Regions from separate parts of the Nissabacter sp. SGAir0207 genome, predicted to be linked through region 2. Evidence: predicted binding sites of a transcription regulator. Region 2 holds the regulator's gene; the other holds the start of a gene.
What was found. Region 2 encodes sigma-54, which starts transcription at its own class of promoters, with help from an activator protein. Its sites were predicted from a motif close to GTTGGCACANNTTTCGCTNT; they were not measured.
Positions count from the first base shown of each region.

Region 1: a site for sigma-54 is predicted at 6,160-6,179, ahead of C1N62_RS12225 (amino acid ABC transporter substrate-binding protein). Genes of this name have one in related genera too.

Region 1 is NZ_CP028035.1:2,747,593-2,762,877, reverse strand. Features, by position in the region: gene leuS (leucine--tRNA ligase) at 1-1,898, opposite strand, end outside; gene C1N62_RS12245 (zinc ribbon-containing protein) at 2,176-2,655, shown strand; gene C1N62_RS12240 (amino acid ABC transporter ATP-binding protein) at 2,697-3,422, opposite strand; gene gltK (glutamate/aspartate ABC transporter permease GltK) at 3,422-4,096, opposite strand; gene C1N62_RS12230 (amino acid ABC transporter permease) at 4,096-4,836, opposite strand; gene C1N62_RS12225 (amino acid ABC transporter substrate-binding protein) at 4,975-5,880, opposite strand; gene lnt (apolipoprotein N-acyltransferase) at 6,230-7,765, opposite strand; gene corC (CNNM family magnesium/cobalt transport protein CorC) at 7,774-8,658, opposite strand; gene ybeY (rRNA maturation RNase YbeY) at 8,780-9,253, opposite strand; gene C1N62_RS12205 (PhoH family protein) at 9,250-10,350, opposite strand; gene miaB (tRNA (N6-isopentenyl adenosine(37)-C2)-methylthiotransferase MiaB) at 10,588-12,012, opposite strand; gene ubiF (3-demethoxyubiquinol 3-hydroxylase) at 12,194-13,375, shown strand; tRNA gene C1N62_RS12190 (tRNA-Gln) at 13,462-13,536, opposite strand; tRNA gene C1N62_RS12185 (tRNA-Met) at 13,543-13,619, opposite strand; tRNA gene C1N62_RS12180 (tRNA-Gln) at 13,693-13,767, opposite strand; tRNA gene C1N62_RS12175 (tRNA-Gln) at 13,810-13,884, opposite strand; tRNA gene C1N62_RS12170 (tRNA-Leu) at 13,909-13,993, opposite strand; tRNA gene C1N62_RS12165 (tRNA-Met) at 14,004-14,080, opposite strand; gene asnB (asparagine synthase B) at 14,299-15,285, opposite strand, start outside.
Region 2 is NZ_CP028035.1:3,427,909-3,443,193, forward strand. Features, by position in the region: gene degQ (serine endoprotease DegQ) at 1-707, shown strand, start outside; gene degS (outer membrane-stress sensor serine endopeptidase DegS) at 797-1,864, shown strand; partial or broken gene murA (UDP-N-acetylglucosamine 1-carboxyvinyltransferase) at 1,920-3,178, opposite strand; gene ibaG (BolA family iron metabolism protein IbaG) at 3,243-3,497, opposite strand; gene mlaB (lipid asymmetry maintenance protein MlaB) at 3,634-3,948, opposite strand; gene mlaC (phospholipid-binding protein MlaC) at 3,948-4,574, opposite strand; gene mlaD (outer membrane lipid asymmetry maintenance protein MlaD) at 4,588-5,121, opposite strand; gene mlaE (lipid asymmetry maintenance ABC transporter permease subunit MlaE) at 5,125-5,907, opposite strand; gene mlaF (phospholipid ABC transporter ATP-binding protein MlaF) at 5,924-6,727, opposite strand; gene C1N62_RS15435 (calcium/sodium antiporter) at 7,010-7,987, shown strand; gene kdsD (arabinose-5-phosphate isomerase KdsD) at 8,006-8,992, shown strand; gene kdsC (3-deoxy-manno-octulosonate-8-phosphatase KdsC) at 9,008-9,574, shown strand; gene lptC (LPS export ABC transporter periplasmic protein LptC) at 9,571-10,149, shown strand; gene lptA (lipopolysaccharide ABC transporter substrate-binding protein LptA) at 10,118-10,669, shown strand; gene lptB (LPS export ABC transporter ATP-binding protein) at 10,676-11,401, shown strand; gene rpoN (RNA polymerase factor sigma-54) at 11,445-12,878, shown strand; gene hpf (ribosome hibernation promoting factor) at 12,902-13,189, shown strand; gene ptsN (PTS IIA-like nitrogen regulatory protein PtsN) at 13,287-13,763, shown strand; gene rapZ (RNase adapter RapZ) at 13,815-14,669, shown strand; gene npr (PTS phosphocarrier protein NPr) at 14,666-14,938, shown strand; partial or broken gene C1N62_RS15490 (transcription antiterminator) at 14,942-15,285, opposite strand, start outside.

The DNA.
Region 1 (15,285 bases), 680 kb from region 2:
ATCACCTGCGGGTCGATGCCGTTGTTTTTCGACTTCGACATCTTGCTCATGCCAGCATAGACCAGCTCGCGGCCCTCTGGATCGGTCGCCTTGATAATGCGGCCCTTCTCATCACGCTCCAGGGTGGCGTCAATCGGGGAGACCCAGTTGCGCTCGCCGTTGGCACCGGTGTAGTAGAAGGCGTCTGCCAGCACCATGCCCTGACACAACAGGCGCTTGGCTGGCTCGTCGGAGTCCACCAGCCCTGCGTCGCGCATCAGCTTGTGGAAGAAGCGGAAGTACATCAGGTGCATGATGGCGTGCTCAATGCCGCCCACATACTGATCCACTGGCAGCCAGTAGTTGGCAGCGGCCGGGTCCAGCATCCCTTGGTCATACTGCGGGCAGGTGTAGCGCGCGTAGTACCAGGAGGACTCCATGAAGGTGTCGAAGGTGTCAGTCTCACGCAGCGCTGGCTGGCCGTTCACGGTGGTTTTCGCCCACTCAGGGTCAGACTTGATCGGGCTGGTGATGCCATCCATCACCACATCTTCCGGCAGCACCACCGGCAGCTGGTCTTCCGGCGTTGGCATCACGGTGCCATCTTCCAGCGTGACCATCGGGATCGGCGCGCCCCAGTAACGCTGGCGCGACACGCCCCAGTCACGCAGGCGGTAGTTCACCTTGCGCTGGCCGCGGCCCAGAGAGACCAGTTTGTCAGCAATGGCGTTGAAGCCCTGCTGGAAGTCGAGGCCATCAAACTCGCCAGAGTTGAACAGCACGCCCTTCTCAGTCTGCGCCTGCGCACTCAGGTCTGGCTCGCTGCCATCGGCATTCAGGATAACCGGCTTGATCGGCAGGTTGTACTTGGTGGCGAACTCCCAGTCGCGCTGGTCGTGGCCCGGCACTGCCATCACTGCGCCGGTGCCGTACTCCATCAGCACGAAGTTAGCGACCCAAATCGCCACTTTCTCGCCGGTCAGCGGGTGGATGGCAACCAGCCCGGTGTCCATGCCCTTCTTCTCCATCGTCGCCATATCGGCTTCCGCTACCTTGGTGTTGCGGCACTCGGCGATGAAGTCAGCCAGCGCTGGGTTGCCAGCGGCGGCTTGCAGGGAGAGCGGGTGGCCCGCGGCAACGGCCACGTAGGTCACGCCCATAAAGGTGTCAGGACGGGTGGTGTAGACCGTCAGCGTCTCTTCACTCTCTTCGACGTCGAAAGTGATCTCCACGCCTTCAGAGCGGCCGATCCAGTTGCGCTGCATGGTTTTGACCTGCTCAGGCCAGCTCTCCAGCGTATCCAGGTCGTTCAGCAGCTGATCGGCGTAGTCGGTGATCTTGATGAACCACTGCGGGATCTCTTTGCGCTCGACCTTGGTGTCACAGCGCCAGCAGCAGCCTTCGATAACCTGCTCGTTGGCCAGCACGGTCTGGTCATGCGGGCACCAGTTCACGGCGGACGTTTTCTTGTAGACCAGACCCTTCTCATAGAGCTTGGTGAAGAACCACTGCTCCCAACGGTAGTAGTCAGGTTTGCAGGTGGCGATTTCACGATCCCAGTCATAGCCGAAGCCCAGCACTTTCAGCTGGTTCTTCATATATTCAATGTTTTCGTAGGTCCAGGGCGCGGGCGCGGTATTGTTTTTGACCGCCGCACCCTCAGCCGGCAGGCCGAAGGCATCCCAGCCGATGGGCTGGAGCACGTTTTTGCCCAGCATACGCTGGTAACGGGAGATCACATCGCCGATGGTGTAGTTACGCACGTGGCCCATGTGGAGGCGGCCGGAAGGGTAGGGCAGCATGGAGAGGCAGTAGTACTTCTCCTTGGTTGCATCCTCGGTCACCTTAAAAGTTTGCTTCTCTTGCCAGTGAAGCTGGACGTTTGACTCTATGTCTTCTGGGCGGTATTGCTCTTGCATGGCGGCCGGTGGTCCTATAGTGAAAACAGCTACGCCTGTAGCCTTATCTGATTCATATAAAGAGATCCGCATAGCATAGCTGATAAGCGCCTGACGCAACAACACCCAGCGCCCGCAGCGGGCGTATTTCTCCCGGCCCGGCGGGCAATTTTGCGAAAGGGGCCGTAAAGCCAGAATATTCCCCGAATCACATCAGGCGTTTACGACTAAACTGAACAGCAGGAGAGGCGCGCCCGGCGGGCCGCAGCATGATTACGCCGAACAGAGTGAGGATCGTATGAGTAACGTTGCACACTATTACCGTGAACTGGTTTCATCCCTGACGGAGCGCATTAAGGGCGGCGATCGTGACATTGACGCGTTGGTACGCAGTGCGGAGGCGCGGCTGAGAACTGCGGGTGACCTGAGCGAGGAGGAGATCCGCCAGGTGACGCAGGCGGTGCGGCGCGATCTGGAGGAGTTTGCCCGCAGCTATCAGGAGAGTGACGAATTCACCGACAGCGTCTTTATGCGCGTGATCAAAGAGAGCCTGTGGCAGGAGCTGGCAGACATCACCGACAAAACACAATTGGAGTGGCGCGAGGTGTTCAAGGATGTGACGCACCACGGCGTCTACCACACCGGCGAGGTGGTGGGGTTGGGAAATTTGGTGTGTGAGAAGTGCCACTACCACATGCCGATCTACACGCCAGAGATCCTGCCGCTCTGCCCGAAGTGTGGCCATGACCAGTTCAACCGTAAGCCGTTCCAGCCCTAGGGGAAAGTGGCCGCGCCCAGGTGGCGCGGCCAGCGTAACGGTCAGTGCAGGATTTTGGCCAGAAAATCACGCGCCCGTTCAGATTGCGGGTTGGTGAAGAAGTCGTTTTTGTCGCGGTCCTCGACGATGCGCCCCTCATCCATAAAGATCACGCGGTTTGCCACCTTGCGGGCAAAGCCCATCTCATGGGTGACCACCATCATCGTCATTCCCTCCTGCGCCAGTTCCACCATCACATCCAGCACCTCGTTGATCATCTCCGGGTCAAGGGCCGAGGTCGGTTCGTCGAACAGCATGGCGACCGGGTCCATGCAGAGTGCGCGCGCAATCGCCACCCGCTGCTGCTGGCCGCCAGAGAGCTGGCCGGGAAACTTGTTGGCGTGTGCCGACAGCCCAACGCGATCGAGGAGTTTCAGCCCCTTGTCACGCGCCGCGGCCTTGTCGCGCTTGAGCACCTTGATCTGCGCCAGCGTCAGGTTATCTACAATCGACAGGTGCGGGAACAGTTCGAAGTGCTGGAACACCATGCCCACTTTGGCGCGCAGTTGCGCCAGATTGGTTTTGCGGTCATTGACCGGGATGCCGTTGACAATAATCTGGCCCTGCTGGATCGGCTCCAGGCCATTCACGGTCTTGATCAGGGTGGATTTGCCAGAGCCGGAGGGGCCGCAGACCACCACCACTTCCCCTTTCTGCACTTCAGTGCTGCACTCGGTCAGCACCTGGAAATGCCCATACCACTTGGAAATACTCTTCAGGGTGATCATCACACGGTCCTTTTCTTCAATACGCTGACCAGCAGAGAGGCCGCGATGCTAATAACGAAATACACCAACCCGGCAAACAGCACCATCTCCACCTGAGTGCCGTCGCGCTCGCCAATGGTGGCGGCAGTGCGGAAGAAGTCCGCCAGGCTCAATACGTAGACCAGCGAGGTATCCTGGAACAGCACGATGCCCTGTGTCAGCAGCAGCGGGATCATAGCGCGGAACGCCTGCGGCAGGATCACCAGCTTCATGGATTGCCACGGGGTCATGCCCAGCGCCAGCGCGGCGGCATTCTGGCCACGCGCCACGCTCAGAATGCCGGCGCGGATAATTTCGGAGTAGTAGGCCGCCTCAAACAGCGAGAAGGCCACCATCGCCGAAATCAGGCGGATGTCGGTGTGCGGCGACAGCCCCAGCCCCTTTTGCAGCAGGCTCGGCACCACCAGATAGAACCACAGCAGCACCATCACCAACGGCACGGAACGGAACAGGTTGACATACAGGGTGGCGAACCAGCTCACCGGCTTGAAGGTGGAGAGACGCATCACCGCCAGCAGCGTGCCCCACAAAATGCCAAACACCACGGCGGTCACGGTGATCTTCAAGGTGATCACCAGCCCGTCCAGCAGGTAAGGGAAGCTTGGCGGTATGGAACTCCAGTCAAACTCGTACATTATTTACCTCCCGCATGGCCGGGCAGTTTCACCCTGGATTCCACCAGCCGCATGATCACCATGATCACGGCGTTAATCAGGATATAGGCCAGCGTAATGGCAGTGAACGACTCATAGGCATGGGCCGAATAGTCAAGCAGCTTGCCGGCCTGCGCCGCCATGTCCACCAGTCCGATGGTGGAGGCGATGGCGGAGTTCTTCACCAGATTCAGCATCTCGGAGGTCATTGGCGGCACAATCACCCGGTAGGCGTTGGGCAGCAGCACATAGCGGTAGGTCTGCGGCAGCGTCAGGCCCATTGCCAGCCCGGCCGCCTTCTGCCCACGTGGCAGTGACTGGATGGCGGCGCGCACCTGTTCGCAGACGCGGGCCGCGGTAAACAGCCCGAGGCAGACCATCGAGGAGACAAAGAACTGCACATTAGGGTCCAGCTCCGACTTGAACCACATGCCGATGTCCACCGGCAGCAGCTCCGGCACCACCAGATACCAGATAAAGAACTGGACGATCAGCGGCACATTGCGGAACAGCTCGACATAACAGGTACCCAGCCCGGCAAGAAAGCGGTTGGGCACGGTACGCAGGATGCCGAACAGCGACCCGACCAAAAACGCGATGATCCAGGCGCAAAAGGAGAGGGCAACCGTGACCTGAAACCCTGACCAGATCCAGCCCAGGTAGGTGGTGTTGCCGAAGGGGGCCTCTTGCAAAAAGATGCCCCAGTTCCAGTTTGTTGACATACATCACTCCAGACAGCGGCCCGGCAGGATGGGGGACGGCAGAAGCGGCAAAGCCGGCGCGCGTGGGGCAGGGAACGGCCACCCCGGCTACCGGCTTCTCCTCTCTCCTGCCCTCATCCGGCCAGGACTCGCAGGGGATTACGGCTTATCGTTCGGTGCCTTGAACAGGGCTTTCATGTCATCCGACAGAGCAAAGTTCATGTTCAGGTTCTTCGGCGGGATCGGTTGCTGGAACCACTTGTCATACCATTTGCTCGCCTCGCCGGAGGTCTGCGCCTGTGCGATGGTATCATCCACCAGCTTCTTGAAGGCCGTGTCGCCCTTCGGCAGCATACAGCCGTATGCCTCATGGGATTGCGGCGTGCCGAGGATCTCCCATTGGTCTGGTTTCTTCGCCTTGGCGCGCTCGCCGGCCAGCAGGGCGTCATCCATCATAAAGGCCACCGCGCGGCCGCTCTCCAGGGTACGGAAGGAGTCGCCGTGATCCTTGGCGCTGATAATGCGCATGCCCATCTTCTGCTCATCATTCAGCTTGTTGAGCAGGATCTCGGAGGTGGTGCCCGAGGTCACCACCACGGTTTTGCCCTTCAGATCCGGGAAGTCTTTGATAGGGGAGCCTTTCTTCACCAGCAGACGGGTGCCGACCACAAAGATGGTGTTGGAGAAGGCCGCCTGCTGCTGGCGCTCCAGGTTGTTGGTGGTGGAGCCGCACTCAAAATCGTAGGTGCCGTTCTGCAACAGCGGGATGCGGTTTTGCGAGGTGATGGGCAACATTTTCACCTGCAGGTTAGGGGCATTCAGCTGTTTCTTGATCGCCTCAACAATCGCATTCGAGTAGTCCTGGGAGTATCCCACCACTTTCTGCGTATTGTCGTAGTAGGAGAAGGGAACGGAAGATTCACGGTGCCCAACCACAATCACGCCGTTTTGTTTGATTTTTTGCAGCGTATCGGGGGATGCCCCGGCGGTGGTCTGTTCCGCGTGTGCACTGCCTGCGGCGATCCCGGCGAGCAGCAGCGATAACGCCAGTTTGCGCATTTGCATGGTCCTACTCCTTGCTGTAGTGGTGGCGGTGGCGCAGCGCACCCCGCCAAAAAAAGAGACCGCGTTAGCGCGGCAAGCGGCCCTCGAAAAGCCTGTTTGAACATAGCTGAATGTAAATTTATTGAAACCAAAACGTTTCTTTTTTGCGACCAGCGCCGCACCAAATCAAGGCAAAAAAGCGGCCACGCACACTGCCGGTGCAGCAGGTGTCTTCAGATGGTGCATTCGCCAGACGAAACGTCAGGGCGGGTTACACGTCCAACTAAATCCTAACGTTATCAAGCAAGAGGCGTGCCAGCAGGCAGGGGAAGGGAAGAAAATGCCGGGGAGGGCTCCCCGGCAGGGGGCATCAGGATGCACGCGGACGGCGCAAGGTGGCGTACAGCGACGCCACCCCGGCCAGCAGGGTCAAGAGCCACAGGGGCAGATCGCCCATGCGCGCATAGGGGGTCAGGCCGGTAGTGGGGGTCACCTGCACTTCCAGCACCTGGCGGGTGAACTGCGGCAACATCTTGATCACTTCGCCGTGGGCATCCACGGCGGCGGTCACGCCATTGTTGGTGCTGCGCAGCAGCGGGCGGCCCAGCTCGACGGCGCGCATCCGCGCCATCTGGAAGTGCTGCCACGGGCCAATCGAGTGACCGAACCAGGCGTCATTGGAGATGGTCAGCAGGAAGTCGGTGTCTGGTCGGAAATTCGCTCGCACCTGTTCGCCCAAGATAATCTCATAGCAGATGGCCGCCGTCAGGTTGAAGCCAGCCGCATGGAGCTGGGGCTGCACATAGCCGCCCCGGCTGAATGAGGACATCGGCAGGTCAAAGAAGGGGGCCAGCGGGCGCAACAGGCTCTCCAGCGGCACAAACTCGCCAAACGGCACCAGATGGTGCTTGTTGTAGCGGTCAGCGCTCGGGTAGCGGTAGGGCGTTGGCTCGCCCAGCGCAATCACGCTGTTGTAGTAGGCGTAGCCCTGCGCTGTACGGCGCGCATCCACAATACCGGTGATCAGGCTGCTGTGGTGGGCGCGCATCAGATCATCCATCATCGTCAGGAAAGGTTGCTGGTCGCTCTCAATGTCCGGGATGGCGGACTCTGGCCAGATAATCAGCGGCGCACGGCCAGCGTAGGGGCGGCTGGCGTCCAGATAGGTTTCGAGGGTGGCGCGCAGCACTTTCGGGTCCCACTTCATCGACTGTGGAATATTGCCCTGCACCATCGCCACATTGACGGCCTTTTCCGGCTGCGGCGTAAACCAGCTGATCTGGCGCAGCGGCCAGGGGAGCAGCAGCATCGCCAGCGCCACCACCGCTGGCACCACCTGTTGACGGCAGAGGGCATAGACCAGCAGGCCGCTGAGGGACATCAGGATAAAGGTGATGGTCTCGACGCCCAGCACCGGGGCAATGCCTTTTAGCGGGCCATCAATCTGGCTGTAGCCAAATTGCAGCCACGGGAAGCCGGTCAGTACCCAGCCGCGCAGGAACTCCGTCACCTGCCACAATGCCGGTGCCGCCAGCGCCACGCGCCACAGCGTCAGGCGCGGCCAGAGGCGCGCCAGCACGCCAGCGAACAGCATGGTATAGAGCGACAGGTAGGCGGCCAGCAGCACCACCAGGAACAGGTTGATCGGCATTGGCATACCGCCAAACTGGGCAATGCTGACATAGACCCAGTTGACGCCACTGCCAAACAGTCCCAGTCCCCAGAAGAAGCCGATCCAAGCGGACTGGCTGGCGGAGCGGTTGAGGGTCAGCCCTTGCAGGCCACAGAGCGCAATAATCGCCGCAGGCCAGAAATCATAGGGGGAGAACGCCAGGGTGCCGCAGGCACCAAATAAGAGCGCCAGCGGGAGGCGTATCCGCTGGCGTTGTAATAGGGCAAGAGACATGGATTACGTTATTCTTCCATTTCCAATTTTGGTTGCGGTGCGTCATCCGGGATCTTGACGTGAACCTGGATGATACGTCGGCTATCCGCCATCGCAACTTTAAATACGTAACCATCAATCTCAATGGTTTCGCCACGGGCTGGCAGGTGGCCGAAGCCCTGCATCACCAGGCCGCCGATGGTATCGACCTCTTCATCACTGAACTGGGTGTTGAAGACCTCGTTGAAATCCTCAATCGGCGTCAGCGCGCGCACGGTGTAGGTGTGGCGGCTGAGCTGGCGGATGTCACGATCCTCTTCATCGTCATACTCATCCTCAATCTCACCCACGATCAGCTCCAGGATGTCCTCAATGGTCACCAGACCCGAGACGCCGCCGAACTCATCGATCACGATCGCCATATGGTAGCGCTGGGAGCGGAACTCCTTCAGCATCCGGTCAACGCGCTTGCTCTCTGGCACCACCACCGCCGGGCGCAGCACCTTGTCGATGCTGAACGGTTCGGATTCGGTGCGCATGAAGGGCAGCAGATCCTTGGCCATCAGGATGCCTTCGATATGATCCTTGTCTTCGCTGATCACCGGGAAGCGGGAGTGGGCGGACTCAATGATCACGTCCAGACACTCCTCCAGCGGCTGGTTGCGCTTCAGGGTCACCATCTGGGAGCGGGGGATCATGATGTCGCGTACGCGTTGGTCAGCAATGTCCATCACCCCTTCCAGCATATCGCGGGTATCGGGGTCAATCAGGTCATTCTGCTCGGAATCGCGGATTAGCTCGACCAGGTCGCCACGGTTTTTTGGCTCACCGTGAAACAGTTGGTTGAGGATAAGGGAAAAGAAGCCCTTCTTGGGACTGGGGCTGTCACTGCTCTGTGAATGGTCGTCGCTCATGGCGGTCTGGTTAATATTACTCGAGTTGGGAGGAAAAAATTATTATTAGTGAAATCGCGGCGTTTGTCGCCGGTTTCCGGCCGGATCGGGCACGAAAAACGCCGCGCGTCATCAGTTCACGTCAGGCATCGTCTTTTTCAGACAGGTAGGGGTCAGGGTAACCCATCCCTTGCATGATCTCTGTCTCCAAAGATTCCATCTCTTCGGCCTCTTCGTCAACAATATGATCGTACCCTAGCAGATGCAGCGTGCCGTGGACAACCATATGTGCCCAGTGGGCCTCCAACGCCTTCTCCTGCTCCTTGGCTTCCTGCTCCACCACCTGACGGCAGATGATCAGGTCGCCAAGCAGCGGCATCTCGATGCCCGGCGGGGCTTCGAACGGGAAGGAGAGCACGTTGGTCGGCTTGTCCTTGCCACGGTAGGTGAGGTTCAGCTCATGGCTCTCCGCCTCATCCACCAGACGGATGGTCACTTCGGACTCCTCCTGGAACTGCGGCAAAACGGTATCAAGCCAGCGCTGGAAATCAGCCTCGGCTGGCAGGCCGGCCGTCTCTTCACACGCAATTTGCAGATCAAGAATCACGTTGCTCATGGGGCCTCCTGCGGCGGCACGGCGGAGGCAGCCTGCTGTTGGGCATAGGCTTGCGTCTCACGTCGGCGCTGCTCCGCTTGGGCATCTCTGCGCTTTTGATCCTCGGCTTCCCACGCCTCATAGGCGATGACCACGCGGGCCACCACCGGGTGGCGTACCACGTCCTCGCTGTGGAAGAAGTTGAAACTGATCTCTTCCACGTTGGCCAGCACCTCAATGGCGTGGCGCAGGCCCGATTTCTGGTTGCGCGGCAAGTCAATCTGCGTGACGTCGCCGGTGATCACTGCCTTGGAGTTGAAGCCAATGCGCGTCAGGAACATCTTCATCTGTTCGATGGTGGTGTTCTGGCTCTCATCGAGGATGATAAAGGCATCATTCAGCGTGCGGCCACGCATGTAGGCAAGCGGTGCCACCTCAATCACGTTGCGCTCAATCAGTTTTTCAACCCGCTCGAAGCCGAGCATCTCAAACAGCGCGTCATACAGCGGGCGCAGGTAGGGGTCTACTTTCTGGCTGAGGTCGCCGGGCAGGAAGCCCAGCTTCTCACCGGCCTCTACCGCCGGGCGGGTCAGCAGGATGCGGCGCACTTCCTGACGCTCCAACGCGTCCACCGCCGCGGCCACCGCCAGGTAGGTCTTCCCGGTACCGGCCGGGCCGATGCCGAAGGTGATGTCATGGTCCAGGATGTTGGCGACATATTGCGCCTGATTGGGCGTACGCGGCTTCACCACCCCACGCTTGGTGCGGATGGTCACGGCCTTGCCGTAGTCAGGCACGCTCTCCGCGCTCTGCTCCAGCACGCGGCTCTCTTTAATCGCCAGGTGAATCTGTTCCGGGTCGATATCTTTGATCTCACCGCGAACCGGCGCCGTCTCCACGTAGAGATGGCGCAAAATGTCGATGGCGGCATTGACGATCAGGCTTTTGCCGACCAGTTTGAACTGGTTGTCACGGTGGTTAATCTCGATACCCAACCGGCGTTCAAGGTGTTTGATATTGTCATCAAACGGCCCGCACAGGCTCAGTAAGCGCTGGTTGTCGGCGGGTTCTAGCAGGATTTCTTGTGTCTCGACGTTCAAGCTGTTCCTCTGGGTCACATAGGGCCTGTTGATAGAGAAAAGTGCACTCTGCCGGAGTTCCGGCATAGGGTAATCATACATGCCATTTTCCCCTTCTTCCTCTTTCTGGCAAGGGAGCAGAGCGCCTGGAGTATGAATATGAGGGTTAAATCGAAAAAATAAATGGTTGGCTGCAAGAAGTTTCCTGCGCCCGCGAGGCGGGTTCCAGCCGGGCAGGGGAAGGAGAGGGCGCACCGGGCGCCCTCTGGGGAGGCGTTATGGCTGGTGGAGGCCGACGCCCAGCTCGCTCTCTTTACGGGTACGGGCAATGACCGAGGAGGGGGACTCATGGATGCGCAGGTTCATCTGCTCCTCCGTGAGCACCACCACGCCGCGCAGGGAGTTGGCATAGACATCCACAATCTCCACGTCCACGAACTTGCCAATCATGTCTGGCGTGCCCTCAAAGTTGACCACGCGGTTGTTTTCGGTGCGGCCCGTCAGCTCCATCAGGCTCTTGCGTGACGGCCCCTCCACCAAAATACGCTGGACGGTGCCAACCATCTGGCGGCTGAACTGCATCACGTGCTGGTTGATGCGATCCTGAAGAATATGCAGGCGCTGCTTCTTCTCCTCCTCGCTGACGTCATCCACCATGTCCGCCGCCGGTGTGCCGGGGCGCGCGGAGTAGATGAAGCTGTAGCTCACATCGAAATTGATCTCGGCAATCAGCTTCATGGTCTGCTCAAAGTCTGCCTGCGTCTCGCCGGGGAAGCCGACGATAAAGTCAGAACTGATGTGGATGTCCGGGCGCGCCTGACGCAGCTTGCGAATGGTGGCCTTGTACTCCAGCGCGGTGTGGGCGCGCTTCATCATGGTCAGCACCCGGTCAGAGCCGCTCTGCACCGGCAGGTGCAAGAAGCTCACCAGCTCCGGCGTGTCACGGTAGACATCAATGATGTCGTCGGTGAACTCAATCGGGTGGCTGGTGGTGAAGCGCAGGCGGTCAATGCCATCAATCGCCGCCACCAGCCGCAACAGGTCGGCAAAGGTGCAGAGGGAGCCATCGAAATTCAGGCCGCGATAGGCATTGACGTTCTGCCCCAGCAGGTTGACCTCACGCACACCCTGCGCCGCCAGTTGGGCAATCTCAAACAGGATGTCATCGCTCGGGCGGCTCACCTCTTCACCACGGGTGTAGGGCACCACGCAGAAGCTGCAATACTTGTTGCAGCCCTCCATGATGGAGACAAAGGCAGTCGGGCCGTCGGCGCGCGGCTCCGGCAGGCGGTCAAACTTCTCAATCTCCGGGAAGCTGATGTCCACGATCGGGCTGCGGGTGCCCTGCACATGGTTGATCATCTCCGGCAGGCGGTGCAGGGTTTGAGGCCCGAACACGATGTCCACGCAGGGCGCGCGCTGGCGCAGGAATTTGCCCTCTTGGGAGGCCACGCAGCCGCCGACGCCAATCACCAGCCCCGGCTTCGCCTCTTTCAGCTGCCGCCAGCGGCCCAGCAGAGCAAACACTTTTTCCTGCGCCTTTTCACGGATCGAACAGGTATTGAGCAGCAGAAGATCGGCGTCCTCTGCGTTCTCTGTCAGCTCATAACCATGAGTGCTGGCTAACAGGTCAGCCATCTTCGATGAATCGTACTCGTTCATCTGACAGCCCCAGGTTTTAATATGCAGTTTTTTGGTCATTGACGTGCCATTACTCAATGCGGAAGAGAAAGCTTCTCGGGTAAGCTTGGGTTGCAGGGCTGCTATTCTAATCGCTCACCGCGGTGGTGACCAGTGTGGGAAAACCGGGGTGTGCCTGTTGCAGGCAGAAAAATCCGGTACACTTCCTGATGTTGTCATCACAATTTGGTATCTAGCCATTATGAAGAGTTCAGAGAATCAGTCAGACATTGCGGTGGTGGGCGGCGGCATGGTTGGCGCGGCAGCCGCGCTGGGGCTGGCTGAGCAGGGGTTCCGCGTCGCCCTGCTGGAACATGCCGCCCCGGCGGAGTTCGATCCGCAAAGCGCGCCTGACCTGCGCATTTCAGCGCTGGGGAGCGCCTCGGTCAGGTTGCTCGACCAGCTGGGTGCCTGGCAGGCGGTGAAGCAGATGCGCTGCGCGCCCTATCGCCGGCTGGAGACCTGGGAGATGCCCGGCTCAGAGGTGGTGTTTGACGCGGCGGCGCTCGGCCTGCCGGAGCTGGGGTATATGGTGGAGAACCCGGTGCTGCAACGCGCGCTCTGGCAGCGGGCGCAGCAACAGCCCCGCATCAGCCTGCACTGCCCGGCCTCTTTGCAGGGGATGGCGCGTGAGGCGGATGGCTGGGCGTTGACGCTGGCCGATGGGCAGGTGATTTCGGCACGGCTGGTGATAGGTGCGGATGGCGCGCAGTCGCAGGTGCGGCAGCTGGCGGGCATTGGCGTCAATGGCTGGCAGTATCGCCACGCCTGTATGCTGATCAGTGTTGAAACCGAACAGCCAGATCAGGATGCCACCTGGCAACAGTTCTTTCCCAGCGGCCCGCGCGCCTTCCTGCCGCTGTGTGGCCGTTATGCGTCGCTGGTGTGGTATGACAGCCCAGCGCGCATCCGCTACCTGCAATCCTTGCCGATGGCGCAATTGAGCCGCGAGATTGAGCAGGCCTTCCCGGCCCGCGTCGGCAAGGTGACCGCGCTGGCCGCCGGTGCCTTTCCATTGACGCGCCGCCATGCCCATAACTATGTGCAGCCAGGTCTGGCGTTGGTGGGCGATGCGGCCCACACCATCAATCCATTGGCGGGGCAGGGCGTTAACCTTGGCTACCGCGACGTGGAGGCGCTGATCGATGTGCTGGCGACTGCCCGTGAACGTGGTGAATCATGGGCGGGTGCGGAGGTGCTGGGGCGTTACCAGCAGCGCCGCAAGCTGGATAACCTGATGATGCAGAGCGGCATGGATCTCTTCTACACCGCGTTTAGCAACGATCTGGCACCGGTGCGCATGGTGCGCAATGCGGCGTTGATGCTGGCGCAGCGGGGCGGACGGCTAAAGGAGCGGGCATTACGCTACGCGCTGGGGCTGTAAGGGCAGGGCCGGGCAGTGTCCCGGCCTTTTTATCTGCTCTGAACGCAGAAAAGCAAAAAGCCCGCCGAAGCGAGCTTTTTGTTTTTTGGCTGGGGTACCAGGATTCGAACCTGGGAATGCCGGAATCAGAATCCGGTGCCTTACCGCTTGGCGATACCCCAATAAATTGGTGGCTACGACGGGAATCGAACCTGTGACCCCAGCATTATGAGTGCTGTGCTCTAACCAGCTGAGCTACGTAGCCAAATTGTACTTCTGTGTGCTTGCGCTGCTATATATATTACATATCAACGTCTTAATTGCAACTCTTTGTTGTTTGGCTGGGGTACCTGGATTCGAACCAGGGAATGCCGGTATCAAAAACCGGTGCCTTACCGCTTGGCGATACCCCAACTGGAGTCAACAACAAAAATACTGCATTCTTCCGAAGAAGATGGCTGGGGTACCTGGATTCGAACCAGGGAATGCCGGTATCAAAAACCGGTGCCTTACCGCTTGGCGATACCCCATCCGTACAACAACGTGAAGAGAAATGGTGCGGGAGGCGAGACTTGAACTCGCACACCTTGCGGCGCCAGAACCTAAATCTGGTGCGTCTACCAATTTCGCCACTCCCGCAACAAAAAGATGGTGGCTACGACGGGATTCGAACCTGTGACCCCAGCATTATGAGTGCTGTGCTCTAACCAGCTGAGCTACGTAGCCATCTTTTTTCGCGTTACCTTCATCGGCGTTGCGGGGCGCATTATGCGTATATGACCGAATTGCGTCAACAAGTTTTTTCCCGAAAAATCGCATCCTGATGCTGTTTGTCTGGCTTGTGTACAGTATGCTGACAAATTCGTCAAAAAGTGTCATTTATCACGCAATTGGGGCATAAAAAAACGGGCCATAGAGGCCCGTTATGGAAAAACAGGAGATGACTAGTAGGCGGACTGGTGTACGCCCACTGCGCGGCCAGACGGGTCATCCATCTTTTTGAACGATTCATCCCACTCAATGGCCTTGGCGGAGGAGCAGGCCACCGACGGGCCGCCCGGTACGCACTCGGCTGCGCTCGGCACCGGGAACAGCTCTTCAAAGATCGTCCGGTAGAGGTAACCCTCTTTTGAGGACGGGGTGTTGTACGGGAAGCGGAAGTGTGCCGTCTCCAGCTGCTGGTCAGTGATCTGTTGTGCCGCCACCTCTTTCAGGGTGTCGATCCAGCTGTAGCCCACGCCGTCAGAGAATTGCTCTTTCTGGCGCCACGCCACGCTCTCCGGCAAGTAGGATTCAAAGCACTCACGCAGGATGTGCTTCTCCATCTTGCCGTTGCCGCACATTTTGTCCTGCGGGTTGATGCGCATCGCCACGTCCAGGAACTTCTTGTCCAGGAAGGGTACGCGCGCTTCCACGCCCCAGGCAGCCATCGCCTTGTTGGCGCGGGCGCAGTCATACATATGCAACGCCAGCAGCTTGCGCACGGTCTCTTCGTGGAACTCTTTGGCATTCGGCGCTTTGTGGAAGTAGAGGTAGCCGCCAAACACTTCGTCCGCCCCTTCGCCAGAGAGCACCATCTTGATGCCCATCGCCTTGATCTTGCGTGACATCAGATACATCGGCGTGGAGGCGCGGATGGTGGTCACGTCATAGGTTTCGATGTGGTAGATCACGTCACGGATGGCGTCGAGGCCCTCTTGCACTGTGAAGTGGATCTCATGGTGCACGGTGCCCAGATGGTTAGCCACCTCTTGCGCGGCGCGCAGGTCGGGCGAACCCTCCAGACCGACGGCAAAGGAGTGCAGTTGCGGCCACCAGGCTTCGCTGCGGCTGTCATCCTCGACGCGGTGACCCGCATATTTCTTGGTGATCGCCGAAATAATCGAGGAGTCCAGACCGCCAGAGAGCAGCACGCCATAAGGCACGTCAGT
Region 2 (15,285 bases):
ACCTCAACGGCGAGCTGATCGGCATCAACACCGCCATTCTGGCACCGGGCGGCGGCAGTATCGGCATCGGCTTCGCCATCCCCAGCAACATGGCGCAGAACCTCAGCAAGCAGCTGATTGAGTTTGGCGAGGTGCGGCGCGGTATGCTCGGCATCAAGGGCAGCGAGATGAACGCCGACATGGCGAAAGCCTTCAAAATGGACACCCAACGCGGCGCGTTCGTCAATGAGGTGCTGGCCGACTCCGCCGCCGCCCGCGCGGGCATCAAGGCCGGTGACGTGCTGGTGTCGCTCAACGGCCGACAGATTGAGAGCTTTGCCGAGCTGCGCGCCAAGGTCGGCACCGCCGGGCCGGGCAAGACGGTGAAGATTGGCCTGCTGCGCGCTGGCAAGCTGATGGAGGTGGACGTCACCCTCCAGACCAGTACCGAGGCCACTGCCGCCCAGACGCTCTCCCCGGCATTGCAGGGGGCGACGATGAGTGATGGCGCCACCGACGCTGGCGAGACGGGCGTGAAGCTGGTGAGCGTGGAACCCGGCTCGCCGGCCGCCGCGCTGGGGCTGCAAAAGGGTGACGTCATTATCGGCGTCAACCGCGAGCGCATCGCCTCACTGGCGGACTTGCGCAAGGTGCTGGCAGGCAAGCCGCAAATCGTGGCACTGCACGTGGTGCGCGGCGATGACAATATCTACTTGTTGTTGCGTTGATTTAACCGAAAAGTGGGCGTGGCACGCTGCCGCGCCCGGCACTTCGTGCTATTCTCCCCCCCATTCCATTTCCAGATATTCTGAGCCTGATGCTTGCTAAGTTATTGCGTTCAATTCTCTTTGGCCTGATTGTCGCTGGCATCCTGCTATTCGCCCTGCCAGCGCTGCGGCTGCCCAGTGCGGATTTCCTGCTGCCGTCGCACTTCAGCGGCGGCGATGAGCAGCCGGTCAGCTATAACCAGGCGGTGCGCCATGCCGCGCCAGCGGTGGTGAACGTCTATAACCGCAGTATGGGGGCCTCCTCGCACAACGAGCTGGAGATCCGTACCCTCGGGTCGGGCGTCATCATGAATGACAAAGGGTACATCCTGACCAACAAGCACGTGATCAACGACGCCGAGCAGATCATCGTGGCATTGCAGGATGGCCGGGTGTTCGAGGCGCTGCTGGTTGGCTCCGACAGCCTGACCGATCTGGCGGTGCTGAAGATTGACGCCACCGCCCTGCCGGTGATTCCGATCAATACCCAGCGCATCCCGCGCGTCGGCGACGTGGTGATGGCGATCGGCAACCCCTACAACCTTGGCCAGACCATCACCCAAGGCATCATCAGCGCCACCGGCCGCATCGGCCTTAGCCCCTCCGGGCGGCAGAACTTCTTGCAGACCGACGCCTCCATCAACCGTGGCAACTCCGGCGGCGCGCTGGTAAACACGCTCGGCGAACTGGTGGGCATCAACACCCTCTCCTTTGACAAGAGCAACGACGGCGAAACGCCGGAGGGCATTGGTTTCGCCATCCCGACCGCGCTGGCGACCAAGGTGATGCAGAAGCTGATCCGCGATGGCCGCGTCATCCGTGGCTTCATCGGCATTGGCGGGCGCGAGATCAGCCCGATGCACACGCCAAACAGCGGCCTCGATCGCATCCAAGGGATTGTGGTCAATGAGGTGACGCCAGATGGCCCGGCGGCGAAGGCAGGGATGCAGGTCAACGACGTGATTGTCAGCGTCAACCACAAGCCAGCCCTCTCGGCGCTGGAGACGATGGATCAGGTGGCGGAGATTCGCCCCGGCTCGGTGATTCCGGTCGAGATCATGCGCAATGGCAACAAGATGACGCTTCAGGTCACGATTCAGGAGTACCCCGCCCACTAAGCGGGGACGAAAAAAAAGCCGGCGCAATGCCGGCTTTTTTTATGGCGCAGGACGGTTATTCGCCGTGGATGCGCTCGATGTTGGCACCCAGCGCGCGCAGTTTGTCTTCGATGCGCTCGTAGCCACGGTCGATGTGGTAGATGCGGTCAACGATGGTGGTGCCTTCGGCGATGCAGCCGGCCAGCACCAGACTGGCGGAGGCGCGCAGATCGGTCGCCATCACCTGCGCCCCGGAGAGTTCCGCCACGCCGTGGCAGATCACGGTGTTGCTCTCAATCTCGGCGTGCGCGCCCATGCGGATCAGCTCCGGCACGTGCATGAAACGGTTTTCGAAGATGGTTTCGGTGATCACGCCCGTGCCCTCCGCCACCAAGTTCAGCAGGCTGAACTGCGCCTGCATGTCAGTCGGGAAACCGGGGTGTGGCGCGGTACGGATGTTGACGCCTTTCGGGCGCTGGCCATGCATGTCCAGACTGATCCAATCCTCGCCCACCTCGATGTCCGCGCCCGCTTCGCGCAGCTTCGCCAGCACCGCGTCCAGGGTGTCCGGACGGGTCGCGCGGCACACCACTTTGCCACCGGAGATCGCTGCCGCCACCAGGAAGGTGCCGGTCTCAATGCGGTCAGGCAGCACGCGGTAGACCCCCCGCCGAGGCGCTCTACGCCCTGGATGGTGATCTTGTCGGTGCCCGCGCCGCTGATTTTCGCGCCCAGGGTATTCAGGAAGTGGGCGGTGTCCACAATCTCCGGCTCGCGCGCGGCGTTCTCGATGATGGTGGTGCCCTCCGCCAGCGTGGCGGCGCTCATGATGGTGACGGTCGCGCCAACGCTGACCTTGTCCATCACGATGTGCGCGCCCTTCAGGCGGCCGTCAACGGAGGCTTTGACGTAGCCCTCTTCCAGTTTGATCTCCGCGCCCAGTTGCTCCAGGCCGGTGATGTGCAGGTCAACCGGACGCGCACCGATGGCGCAGCCGCCCGGCAGCGACACCTGGCCGCGGCCAAAGCGCGCCACCAGCGGGCCGAGCGCCCAGATCGAGGCGCGCATGGTCTTCACCAGATCATAAGGGGCGGTGAATTCGTTGACCGCGCTGGCATCGACAAACACCGAGCCATTGCGCTCAATTTTGGTGCCGAGCTGGCTCAGCAGCTTCAGGGTGGTGTCGATATCTTTCAGGTGGGGAACGTTTTGGATCTCAACCGGCTCTTCCGCCAGCAGGGCGGCGAACAGGATTGGCAAGGCCGCGTTTTTCGCCCCGGAGATGGTCACTTCACCACTCAGGCGGGTACGGCCCTGCACACGAAATTTATCCATTATGACTGCTCTCAATGATTAACTTGATAAGGATGAGCACAGGGCGGCCACGCCGCCCCCGGCATCAAAGGCCGCTTAGCTTGCGGTCGCGCTGCCACTCTTCCGGCGTGAAAGCCTTGATGGAGAGGGCGTGGATGCGGTTGTCCGCGATGTACTCCATCAGCGGCGCATAGACGGTCTGCTGCTTCTTCACGCGGCTCATGCCAGCGAACTGCTCACTCACCGCAATCACCTGGAAGTGGCTACCTTCGCCAGTCACGTGGGCTTCCTGCAAGGCCAGCGCCTGCATCAGAACGTCTTTAATTTCTTGGGTATCCATAGGAGTCTATTCTGTCTAAATGGGGATAATATCAGCCGACTATCTTAGTGTAATCCGGCCGACTCTTAAACAAAGAAAAAGCCCCGAAGAGGCTTTCTTGCGGGGGCTTTGGTCGTCAATTGCGGCAAAAAGCACGCTAACGCGCTGAGGCGGCGGCGCTGACGGGGATGATCTCATCCAGGTTATAGAGCGTAATCAACGTCTCCAGCCGATCGGTCATGCCCTCCAGCGTCAGCGCCGCGCCACGCGCGCGCGCCTCGGCCCGCAGGTGCACCAGCAGCGCCAAACCGGGCGAGTCCACCCGGCCGACCTGCGACAGGTCGAGGGCGGTGTGCTGCGCCAGCAGGCTCTCACGCTGCTGCCAGAGCGGCAGCAGCGTATCGCGGTCAAGATCGCCGGTCAGTACCAGCGTCTGCCCGCGTGAGGCCCAGTTCAGGGTTGAGCCGGCCATTATTGCTGGTCGAGGGTGATGGGCTGGGCCGCCGCGCTCTTCAGGCGGGCGGTCAGGCCGTCGACGCCCTGCTGGCGCAGGATGTCAGCCCACTCATTCTGCTTGGTGGTGATCATGCTGACGCCTTCGGCGATCATGTCATACGCCTGCCAGTTGCCGGTCTTGCTGTTCTTGCGCCACTGGAAGTCCAGACGCACCGGCGGGCGGCCGCCGTTGTCCAGGATGGTGACGCGGATGGCGATGATGTCGGCGTTGCCCAGCGGCTGCTCCGGCGCAATCTGGTAGGTCTGGCCGTGGTAGAGCGCCAGCGCCTGACCGTAAGCCTGCGCCAGATAGTCCTCGAAGGCGGCGAAGTAGGCTTCACGCTGCGCCGGGGTGGCGGATTTGTAGTAGCGGCCCAGCACCAGCGCACCGGCGTACTTCACCTGCACGTAGGGCAGCAGCTCCTGACGCACCACGTCGCGCAGGTAGTTCGGGTTCTGCCTGATTTTCGGCTGTTCATTCTTCAGGCGGGTGAAGGTCTTCTCCGCCGCCTCATCCATGACACGGTAAGGGTTGGTCATATCCACCGCGTTGGCCAGCGGAGCGACCACCAGCAGCGCGACCATCAATAAACGTTTAAACATTCAGGGTTTCCTCTTAATTGCTGGGTGCAGCAGGTGTTGCGGCAGGCGCAGCCTGCGCGCCCGGTTTGGCGGCGTCATCGGAGCCGCCGCTCTTGTACAGGAACTGGCCGATCAAATCCTCCAGTACCATTGCCGATTTGGTGTCCTGGATGGTGCCGCCCTCTTTCAGCATAGCAGTCCCCATCTCCGGGTCTTCAAAGCCGACATTCAGCGCCAGATACTGCTCCCCCAGCAGGCCGGAGGTGCGGATCGCCAGTGAGCTGGTGTCCGGGATCTGGTTGTACTGCTCGTCGATGTCCATTGCCACGCGCGGCGAGTAGTTGTTGTCCAGGGAGATATCCGCCACCCGGCCAATCACCACGCCGCCGATGCGCACCGGCGAGCTGGCTTTCAGGCCGCCGATGTTGTCGAAGGTCGCGTAGATGCGGTAGGTGGGGTGCGGCCGCATTGAGGTGATGTTCGCCACCTTCAGGGCCAGAAACAGGATGGCGCCCAGCGCGATCAGCAGGAACGCCCCAACCCAGATTTCACTCTTTTTCGTTTGCATTATTTAGTTCCCAAACATCAGTGCCGTCAGCACAAAATCCAATCCCAGCACCGCCAATGAGGAGTGCACCACGGTACGGGTCGTCGCCCGGCTAATCCCCTGCGAAGTGGGGACGGCGTCATAGCCATTGAACAGCGCAATCCAGGTCACGGTGACCGCAAAGACCGCGCTCTTCAGCAGGCAGTTGACCAGATCCTGCCGCCAGTCGACGGCATTCTGCATCGCCGACCAGAAGAAGCCGCTGTCGATGCCCTTCCAGTCCACGCCCACCAGCGAGCCGCCCCAGATGCCGACCGCGACGAAGATCGCCGTCAGCAGCGGCATACTGATCATGCCAGCCCAGAAGCGTGGTGCCACCACCCGGCGTAGCGGGTCGATCGCCATCATCTCCATGCTGGAGAGCTGCTCGGTGGCCTTCATCAGGCCAATCTCGGCGGTAAGCGCCGAGCCAGCGCGGCCGGCGAACAGCAGCGCGGTCACCACCGGCCCCAGTTCACGCAGCAGCGAGAGCGCCACCATCATCCCCAGACTGGTTTCGGCGCTGTAGGTGGTGAGGATCAGGTAGCCCTGCAACCCCAGCACCATGCCGATAAACAGCCCGGAGACCACGATAATCAGCAGCGACATCACGCCGACGCTGTAAAGCTGCTTCACCAGCAGTGCCCCATGCTTGCGCGGGTGCGGGCGGCCCATCAGGGCGCCGAACATCATCAGCCCGGCACGGCCAAATGCGCGGCACAGTGAGATCCCACGGCGTCCGAGTGACGCCAGTGCAGTTGTTAACATCAGTCTATTGGCTCCCTTATCCTAGCAGCTCGGTCTGGTAATCACCGGCCGGGAAACGGAATGGCACCGGGCCGTCGGCGATGCCGTCGAGGAACTGGCGCACGCGCGGATCGGCATTGGCCTGCAACGCCGCGGGCGTCCCTTCGGCGATCACATGCTGCTCCGCCACGATATAGGCGTAATCCGCGATGCTCAGCACCTCCGGCACATCGTGGGAGACCACGATGCAGGTCACGCCGAGCGCATGGTTCAGCTCGTCGATCAGTTTCACCAGCACGCCCATGGTGATGGGGTCTTGCCCGACGAACGGCTCATCAAACATGATCAGCGTCGGGTCGAGGGCGATGGCACGCGCCAGCGCCGCACGCCGCGCCATGCCGCCGGATAGCTCCGAGGGCATCAGCTTGGCCGCGCCGCGCAGGCCCACCGCCTCCAGCTTCATCATCACCGTGGTGTGCAGCAGCGGCTCGGGCAGGTGGCTATGCTCCCGCAGCGGGAACGCGACATTCTCATAGACATTCAGATCGGTAAACAGCGCGCCGGACTGGAACAGCATGCTCATCTTTTTGCGCGTGGCGTAGAGCTTGCGGCGCGAGAGGGTGGGAATGTTTTCACCATCAAACCAGATCTCGCCCTCATCGGGGGCGAGCTGCCCGCCGATCAGGCGCAATAGCGTGGTTTTACCGATACCGGAGGGGCCCATGATGGCGGTGACCTTGCCACGCGGCACCGTCATATTGATTTTCTCGAAGATGGGGCGATCGCCGCGCATAAAACTGATGCCTTTGATCTCCACCAGATTCGATGCCTTCTGGTTCATTCTTGCTATCCCTTATAGGGTATTGGGAAAACGATACCCCTGATGTTAAAGCAAAGGCGACCGGACGCCGGTTATTTACAAAACCTTACGGCGCTGGCCGCTAAACTTGCCATACGTTTTACTTTTACGTTCCGCAGGGTCAAAATTAGCGGATAAATCTGGGCGTTAACGCTGGCGCGGGTTCGCCGTCGATTAGAGTCAGTTTATCATTGTTTCAGGTAATCATTTTTGACCTTCTGATTCACCGACGAACAGGGGATTATACCGAATAAAGGACTCCGCATGCTGCTTGCGACCATACTATTGATCGTTGGTTTACTTCTACTTTCTTACGCGGCCGACCGTCTGGTGTATGGCGCGGCGGTGCTCTCCCGCTCGATGGGGGTGCCGCCGCTGGTGACCGGCATGACCATTGTCGGCATCGGCATCTCGCTGCCGGAGCTGGTGGTCTCCACCACTGCCGCGATTGGCGGGCAGCGCGATTTGGCGATAGGCAACGCCATTGGCTCCAACATCATCAACATCCTGCTGATCCTGGGCGGCGCGGCACTGATCCACCCGCTGCGGGTGCAGTCTGACATTGTGCGCCGCGAGCTGCCGCTGCTGTTGCTGATCACCGCGCTGTGCGGCGTGCTGCTCTCAGACCTGCAACTCTCGCGGCTGGACGGGGTGATCCTGCTGTTGAGCGCCGCCCTGTTCTGCCTGCTGATGCTGAAGATCGCCCGGCTGGCGCAGCGCGAGGGCAGTGACCCGCTCACCACCGAGCAGCTGGCGGAGCTGCCGCAGGACAGCAGCAACACCGTGGCGGTGCTCTGGCTGCTGCTGGCGGTGGTGATGATGCCGCTGGCCGCTGGCATGATTGTGGACAACGCGACCGTGATCGCGCGCTATTTTGGTGTCAGCGAGCTGGTGATTGGCCTGACGGTGATTGCCGTCGGCACCAGCCTGCCGGAGCTGGCCACCTTTGTCGCAGGCGCGCTGAAGGGGGAGGATGACATTGCTTTAGGAAATATCATAGGCGCCAACATCTTCAACCTCTGTATAGTGCTCGGCATTCCCGCACTGATCGCCCCCGGCCCCTTCGCGCCGGAGGCGTTCCGCCGCGACTACTGGGTGATGCTGGCGGTCAGCGGCGTGCTGGCCGGCCTCTGCCTGCTGCGTCGGCACCGCATCGGCCGCCGGGCGGGCGCGCTGCTACTGTGCGGCTTTATGGCTTATCTTGCGTGGCTGCTGCTCTTCCCGGCTGGCCCCGCCTTGTAAAACAGTCAGGACACCAACATGGCGAACTTTGAACTCCAGCCCGGCTTCGACTTCCAGCAGGCCGGCAAAACCGTACTGCAGATCGAGCGGGAGGGGCTGGCCCAGCTCGATCAATATATCAATGACGACTTTACCCGCGCCTGTGAACGGATCTTCTCCTGTAGTGGCAAGGTGGTGGTGATGGGGATGGGCAAGTCCGGCCACATTGGCCGCAAGATGGCGGCGACCTTCGCCAGCACCGGCACGCCGGCCTTCTTCGTCCACCCGGCGGAGGCGAGCCACGGCGATCTGGGCATGGTCAGCCGGCATGACGTGGTGATCGCCCTCTCCAACTCCGGCGAGTCCAGCGAGATTCTGGCGCTGGTGCCGGTGCTCAAGCGCCTGCACGTGCCGCTCATCTGCCTGACCGGCAACCCGGAGAGCGCCATGGGCCGCGCGGCGGACATCCACATCTGCGTACAGGTGCCGCAGGAGGCGTGCCCGCTCGGGCTGGCACCCACCTCCAGCACCACCGCCGCACTGGTGATGGGCGACGCGATGGCGGTGGCGCTGCTGGAGGCGCGCGGCTTCACCGCCGAGGATTTCGCCCTCTCCCACCCCGGCGGCGCACTGGGCCGCAAGCTGCTGCTGCGCGTCAGTGATATCATGCACAGTGGCAATGAGATCCCCCACGTCAGCCGTGACGCCACGCTGCGCGACGCGCTGCTGGAGATCACGCGCAAAAACCTCGGCATGACCGTGATCTGTGATGACTTGATGAAGATCGAGGGCATCTTCACCGATGGCGACCTGCGCCGCATTATTGATATGGGCATCGACTTCAACCGGGCGCGCATCGAAGAGGTGATGACGCCCGGCGGCCTGCGGGTGCGCCCCGGCACCCTGGCGGTGGAGGCCCTGAATACCATGCAATCCCGGCACATTACCGCCCTGATGGTTGCCGATGGCGACCAGTTGCTCGGTGTGGTACATATGCATGACATGCTGCGCGCTGGCGTAGTTTAATGAAGGAAAGGCTCAATGAGTGATAACGCAGCAACTGTGAATACCTGTTACGGCCCGGTCAGCGCCGAGGTGCTGGCCCGCGCGCGGCAGATTCGCCTGCTGATCTGTGATGTGGATGGCGTCATGTCCGACGGCCTGGTCTATATGGGCAATCAGGGCGAGGAGCTGAAAGCGTTCAACGTGCGCGACGGCTACGGCATCCGCTGCCTGCTCACCTCTGACGTGGAGGTGGCCATCATTACCGGCCGCTCCGCCAAGCTGCTGGAGGATCGCGCCGCGACCCTCGGCATCCGCTACCTTTACCAAGGGCAGTCCAACAAGCTGATTGCCTTCCGCGAGCTGCTCACCACGCTGGCGCTGCGCCCGGAGCAGGTGGCCTACGTCGGCGATGACCTGATTGACTGGCCGGTGATGGCCGAGTGCGGCCTGGCGGTGGCGGTGGCGGATGCCCACCCGATGCTGACGCCGCGCGCCCACTACACCACCCGCATCAGCGGGGGCAAGGGCGCGGTGCGCGAGGTGTGTGACCTGATCCTGCTGGCGCAAGGGAAGCTGGAGGACGCCGTCGGGCTTTCAATATGAGCAGAGCAAAGTTTCTGATTACCCTGCTGCTGGCGCTGGCCGCGCTGGTACTGATTGGCTGGAACCTGGCCGATGAGGATGAGGCGGCACCGACGGCGGCCATCAACACCCAGGACCCGACCTACCAGAGCCAGCACACCGTTACCGTGGTCTACGACCCGACCGGCAAGCTGAACTACAAGCTGGTGGCCGATGACGTCAAATATTACACGGCGGAGGAGCTGAGCTGGTTCACCAACCCGGTGATGACGCTCTATGACGCCAATACCGTCCCGACCTGGTCGGTGCGCGCCGATCGCGCCAAGCTGACCAAGGATCGGATGCTCTATCTCTATGGGCATGTTGAGGTCAACAGCCTGACCGCGACCTCGCAGTTACAGCGGATCAAAACGGACAACGCCCAGGTCAACCTGGTGAGCCAGGATGTCACCTCGGATGATGAAGTGACCCTCTACGGAGCCGCTTTCACCTCCAAGGGCATGAAAATGCGCGGCAATTTGCGGACCAAAACAGCACAGCTGATCGAAAAGGTAAACACCTACTATGAAATCCAGACTTCAAACCCCGCTCCGTAACCTGCTGGTTGCCAGTTCGCTTCTGGCTGTGAGCGTGCCGGCCCTGGCGCTGAAAGATGACACCAGCCAGCCGATCCACATCGACTCCGCCCAGCAGGCGCTGGACATGGAGGGCAACACCGTGACCTTCACCGGCAACGTGGTGGCGAAACAGGGCAGCATCGAGATCAAGGCCGACAAGGTGGTGGTGATCCGCCCGCAGGGGCAGCAGGGCAAGGAGGTGATTGAGGCCTTCGGCAACCCGGCGACCTTCTACCAGTTGCAGGACAACGGCAAGCCGGTGAAGGGCCACTCGCAGAAGATGCGTTATGAGCTGGGAAATGACTATGTCATCCTGACCGGCAACGCCTATCTGGAGCAGCTCGACAGCAATGTGAAGGGCGACCGCATCACCTATCTGGTGCAAAAACAGCAGATGGAAGCTTTCAGTAACGAAGGCAAACGTGTTACCACTGTGTTAATCCCGACCCAATTGCAGGACAAAGGCACCCCGTCCAGCGGACAGAAGAAGAGTAACTGATCACTTATGGCTACCCTAATTGCAGAAAACCTCGCCAAGGCGTACAAAAACCGTAGAGTGGTGGAGGACGTCAGCCTGAAGGTGCACTCCGGCGAGATCGTCGGCCTGCTCGGCCCGAACGGCGCGGGCAAGACCACCACCTTCTACATGGTGGTGGGGATTGTGCCACGTGACGCTGGCCGCATCGTGATTGATGACGAGGACATCAGCCTGCTGCCGCTGCACGCGCGCGCGCGCCGCGGCATCGGCTACCTGCCGCAGGAGGCCTCGATCTTCCGCCGGCTCAGCGTCTATGACAACCTGATGGCGGTGTTGCAGATTCGTGAAGACCTCACCAGCGAACAGCGCCGTGACCGCGCCGAAGAGCTGATGGAGGAGTTCCACATCACCCACCTGCGTGACAGCCTTGGGCAGGCGCTGTCAGGCGGTGAGCGCCGCCGGGTGGAGATCGCCCGCGCGCTGGCGGCCAACCCGAAGTTTATCCTTCTGGATGAACCCTTTGCGGGGGTGGACCCCATCTCCGTAATTGACATAAAAAAAATCATTGAGCACCTGCGCGACAGCGGGCTCGGCGTGTTGATTACTGACCACAACGTGCGCGAGACCCTCGACGTCTGCGAACGCGCCTATATCGTCAGCCAGGGGCGACTGATCGCCCACGGCTCCCCAAGCGATATTCTGGCCGATGAGCAGGTGAAACGCGTCTATCTGGGTGAAGAGTTCCGTCTCTGATCCACTTTTGCGTTGTTACCAGTAAGGGAAACCAGATCATCCTATGAAGCAAGGTTTGCAACTCAGGCTTAGCCAGCAACTGGCCATGACTCCCCAGCTCCAACAGGCGATCCGCTTGTTGCAGCTCTCAACGCTAGAACTGCAGCAGGAGATTCAACAGGCATTAGAGAGCAACCCCCTGCTGGAGCAGAGCGATATCCACGAGGAGATTGACGCCAAGGAGACCACCGACAGCGAGGCGCTGGACACCCGTGAGGCGCTGGAGCAGAAGGATATGCCGGAAGAGCTGCCGCTCGATGCCACCTGGGACGAGATCTACACCGCTGGCACCCCTTCTGGCACCGGCACCGACTACAGCGATGACGAGCTGCCGGTCTATCAGGGCGAGACCACCCAGACCCTTCAGGACTACCTGATGTGGCAGGTGGATCTCACCCCCTTCTCCGACACCGATACCGCCATCGCCACCTCGATTGTCGATGCGGTGGATGACACCGGCTACCTGACGGTAACGCTCGAGGAGATCCTGGAGAGCATGGGTGACGAGAATGTCACCCTCGAGGAGGTGGAGGCGGTGCTGAAACGCGTGCAGCGCTTCGACCCGATTGGCGTGGCGGCGCGTGACCTGCGCGACTGCCTGCTGATCCAGCTTTCGCAGTTTATCCCTGACACCCCCTATCTGGCCGAGGCGCGGCTGATTGTCAGCGAACACCTGGATCTGCTGGGCAACCACGATTTCCGGACGCTGATGCGCTCGACCCGGCTAAAAGAAGATACACTTAAGGGGGCGATGCTGCTGATCCAGTCGCTGGATCCGCGCCCCGGCCAGTCCATCAACACCGGCGAATCTGAGTATGTGATCCCCGATGTGCTGGTGCGCAAGCACCAAGGGCAATGGGCGGTCGAGCTGAATGCTGACAGCATCCCCCGGCTCAAAATCAACCAGCAATATGCGGCGCTGGGCGGCACGGCCCGCAACGACAGCGATGGCCAGTTCATCCGCAGCAACCTCCAGGAGGCCAAATGGCTGATCAAGAGCCTGGAGAGCCGCAATGAGACGCTGCTCAAGGTGACGCGCTGTATCGTAGCGCAGCAACAGGCCTTTTTCGAGCATGGCGAGGAGTACATGAAACCGATGGTGCTGGCGGACATTGCCCAGGCCGTGGACATGCATGAATCCACCATCTCGCGCGTCACCACGCAGAAGTTCCTGCACAGCCCGCGCGGTATTTTTGAGCTGAAGTACTTCTTCTCAAGCCACGTCAGCACGGACAGCGGCGGGGAGGCCTCCTCGACTGCCATCCGGGCGTTGGTGAAGAAGCTGATTGCGGCGGAAAATCCCGCCAAACCTCTGAGCGACAGCAAGCTGGCGACCCTGCTCTCCGATCAAGGGATCATGGTTGCCCGCCGCACAGTCGCAAAATACCGAGAGTCTTTGTCCATCCCGCCGTCGAACCAACGCAAACAACTGGTTTGACCTAAACAGAGAAGGAAGACATTATGCAGCTCAACATCACCGGCCACCACGTTGAAGTCACTGATGCCCTGCGCGATTTCGTCAGTACAAAATTTGCCAAGCTTGAGCAATTTTTCGACCGAATCAACCAGGTTCATGTGATACTCAGCATGGAGCGAGTGCAGAAGGTGGCGGAAGCCACCGTGCACGTCAATGGAGGCGAGTTGCACGCCACCTCGGAACATGAAGATATGTATGCGGCCATCGACGGCCTGATTGATAAGCTGTCACGGCAGCTCAATAAACATAAAGACAAGTTGAAACAACACTAAGACTCACTGTAGCCAATCGCGCTACATCACCTGACCATCGGCCCTTCACCCTGCGGTGACGGGCCGATAAGCCATCAGGCGTGACCCAAGCGCTTAAGTGAAAGATGAGATGATAAACGACTCAATCATGCAATTAAGCTCTGTGCTCAGCGCAGAGTGCACCAAAAGCGGCGTCCACTGCTCCAGCAAGAAACGCGCCCTCGAGATCATCAGCGAACTGGCGGCGAAACAGCTGAACCTGCCGTCGCAGGCGGTGTTCGATGCCGTCCTGACCCGGGAGCGCATGGGCAGTACCGGCATCGGCAATGGCATCGCCATCCCGCACGGCAAGCTGGAAGAGGACACGCTGCGCGCGGTGGGCGTTTTCATCCGCCTGGATCAGCCGATCGCCTTCGACGCCATCGACAACCAGCCGGTTGACCTGCTGTTCGCCCTGCTGGTGCCTGCCGACCAGTGCAAGACCCACCTCCATACGCTGTCGCAAGTGGCGAAGCGTCTGGCGGATAAGAGCGTCTGCCGTCGGCTGCGCGCCGCGCAGAGCGATGAAGAGCTGTACCAGATCATTACCGAGTAGCCTGCTGCCGGTAACACAACGCCAAGAGTGAATTGCCAGGGGGAGTGACACATGGTGCTGATGATAGTCAGCGGCCGTTCCGGTTCAGGTAAATCCGTTGCCTTGCGTGCGCTGGAAGATATGGGGTTTTATTGCGTCGACAACCTGCCGGTGGTGCTGCTGCCGCAGTTGGCGCACGCGCTGGCGGAGCGCAACACCTCGGCGGCAGTGAGCATCGACGTGCGCAACATGCCGGAGACCCCGGAGCTGTTTGAGCACGCGATGGCCCAGCTGCCGGAGAGCTTCTCGCCGCAGCTGCTGTTCCTTGACGCCGATCGCAACACGCTGATCCGCCGCTACAGCGACACGCGCCGCCTGCACCCGCTCTCCAGCCGCAACCTCTCGCTGGAGAGTGCGATTGACGAGGAGAGCGAGCTGCTGGAGCCGCTGCGTTCCCGCGCTGACCTGCTGATCGACACCTCCGAGATGTCGGTGCATGAGCTGGCGGAGATGCTGCGCACCCGCCTGTTGGGCAAGCGCGAGCGTGAGCTGACGATGGTATTCGAGTCGTTTGGCTTCAAGCACGGCATCCCGATTGACGCCGACTATGTGTTTGACGTCCGCTTCCTGCCCAACCCGCACTGGGACCCCAAACTGCGGCCGATGACCGGTTTGGATCGCCCGGTGGCGGCCTTCCTCGATCGCCATACGGAAGTGCATAACTTTATCTACCAGACCCGCAGCTACCTGGAGCAGTGGTTGCCGATGCTGGAGACCAACAACCGCAGCTACCTGACGGTCGCCATCGGCTGCACCGGCGGCAAGCATCGCTCGGTCTATGTGGCGGAGCAGCTGGCCGACTACTTCCGTTCGCGCGGGAAGAATGTGCAGTCCCGCCACCGCACCCTGGAAAAGCGCAAATCATGACGGTCAAACAGACGGTGGAGATCAAGAACCGGCTCGGGATGCACGCCCGGCCGGCGATGAAGTTGTTTGAGCTGGTGCAGAGCTTCGACGCCGAGGTGCTACTGCGCAACGACGCGGGCGTGGAGGCGGAGGCCAGCAGCGTGATTGCGCTGCTGATGCTGGACTCGCCAAAGGGCCAGCACATTGAGATCGAGGCCAGCGGCCCCGACGAGGTTAACGCGCTCAATGCGGTGATTGAGCTGATCAACTCCGGCTTTGACGAAGAGTAAGCGCTAGCTCCGGCTCAGGCAGTCAATGGCGATCGCCTTGAAGCTGGGGAAGTCCCGGCTGCCGAGCAGGCGGCTGACCGAGCGCTCACGCACGAAGGTCACGAACAGATCGTAGATGGCGATCGCCTCCTCATAATCCGCCTTGCTGATCGCCAGCAGAAATATCACCTGCGCTCGCTCCCCCTCCCCCCAATCGATGCCCGGTGGGCAGATCACCGTCACTACCACCGTGCGGTGGGCTTGCAGCCCCAGCGAGTGCGGCAGCGCGATGCCGTCGCCCAGTAGCGTGGAGACAATCGCCTCGCGCTCCACCACCGAGTCATGGAATGCTGGCTCGACCACCCCCT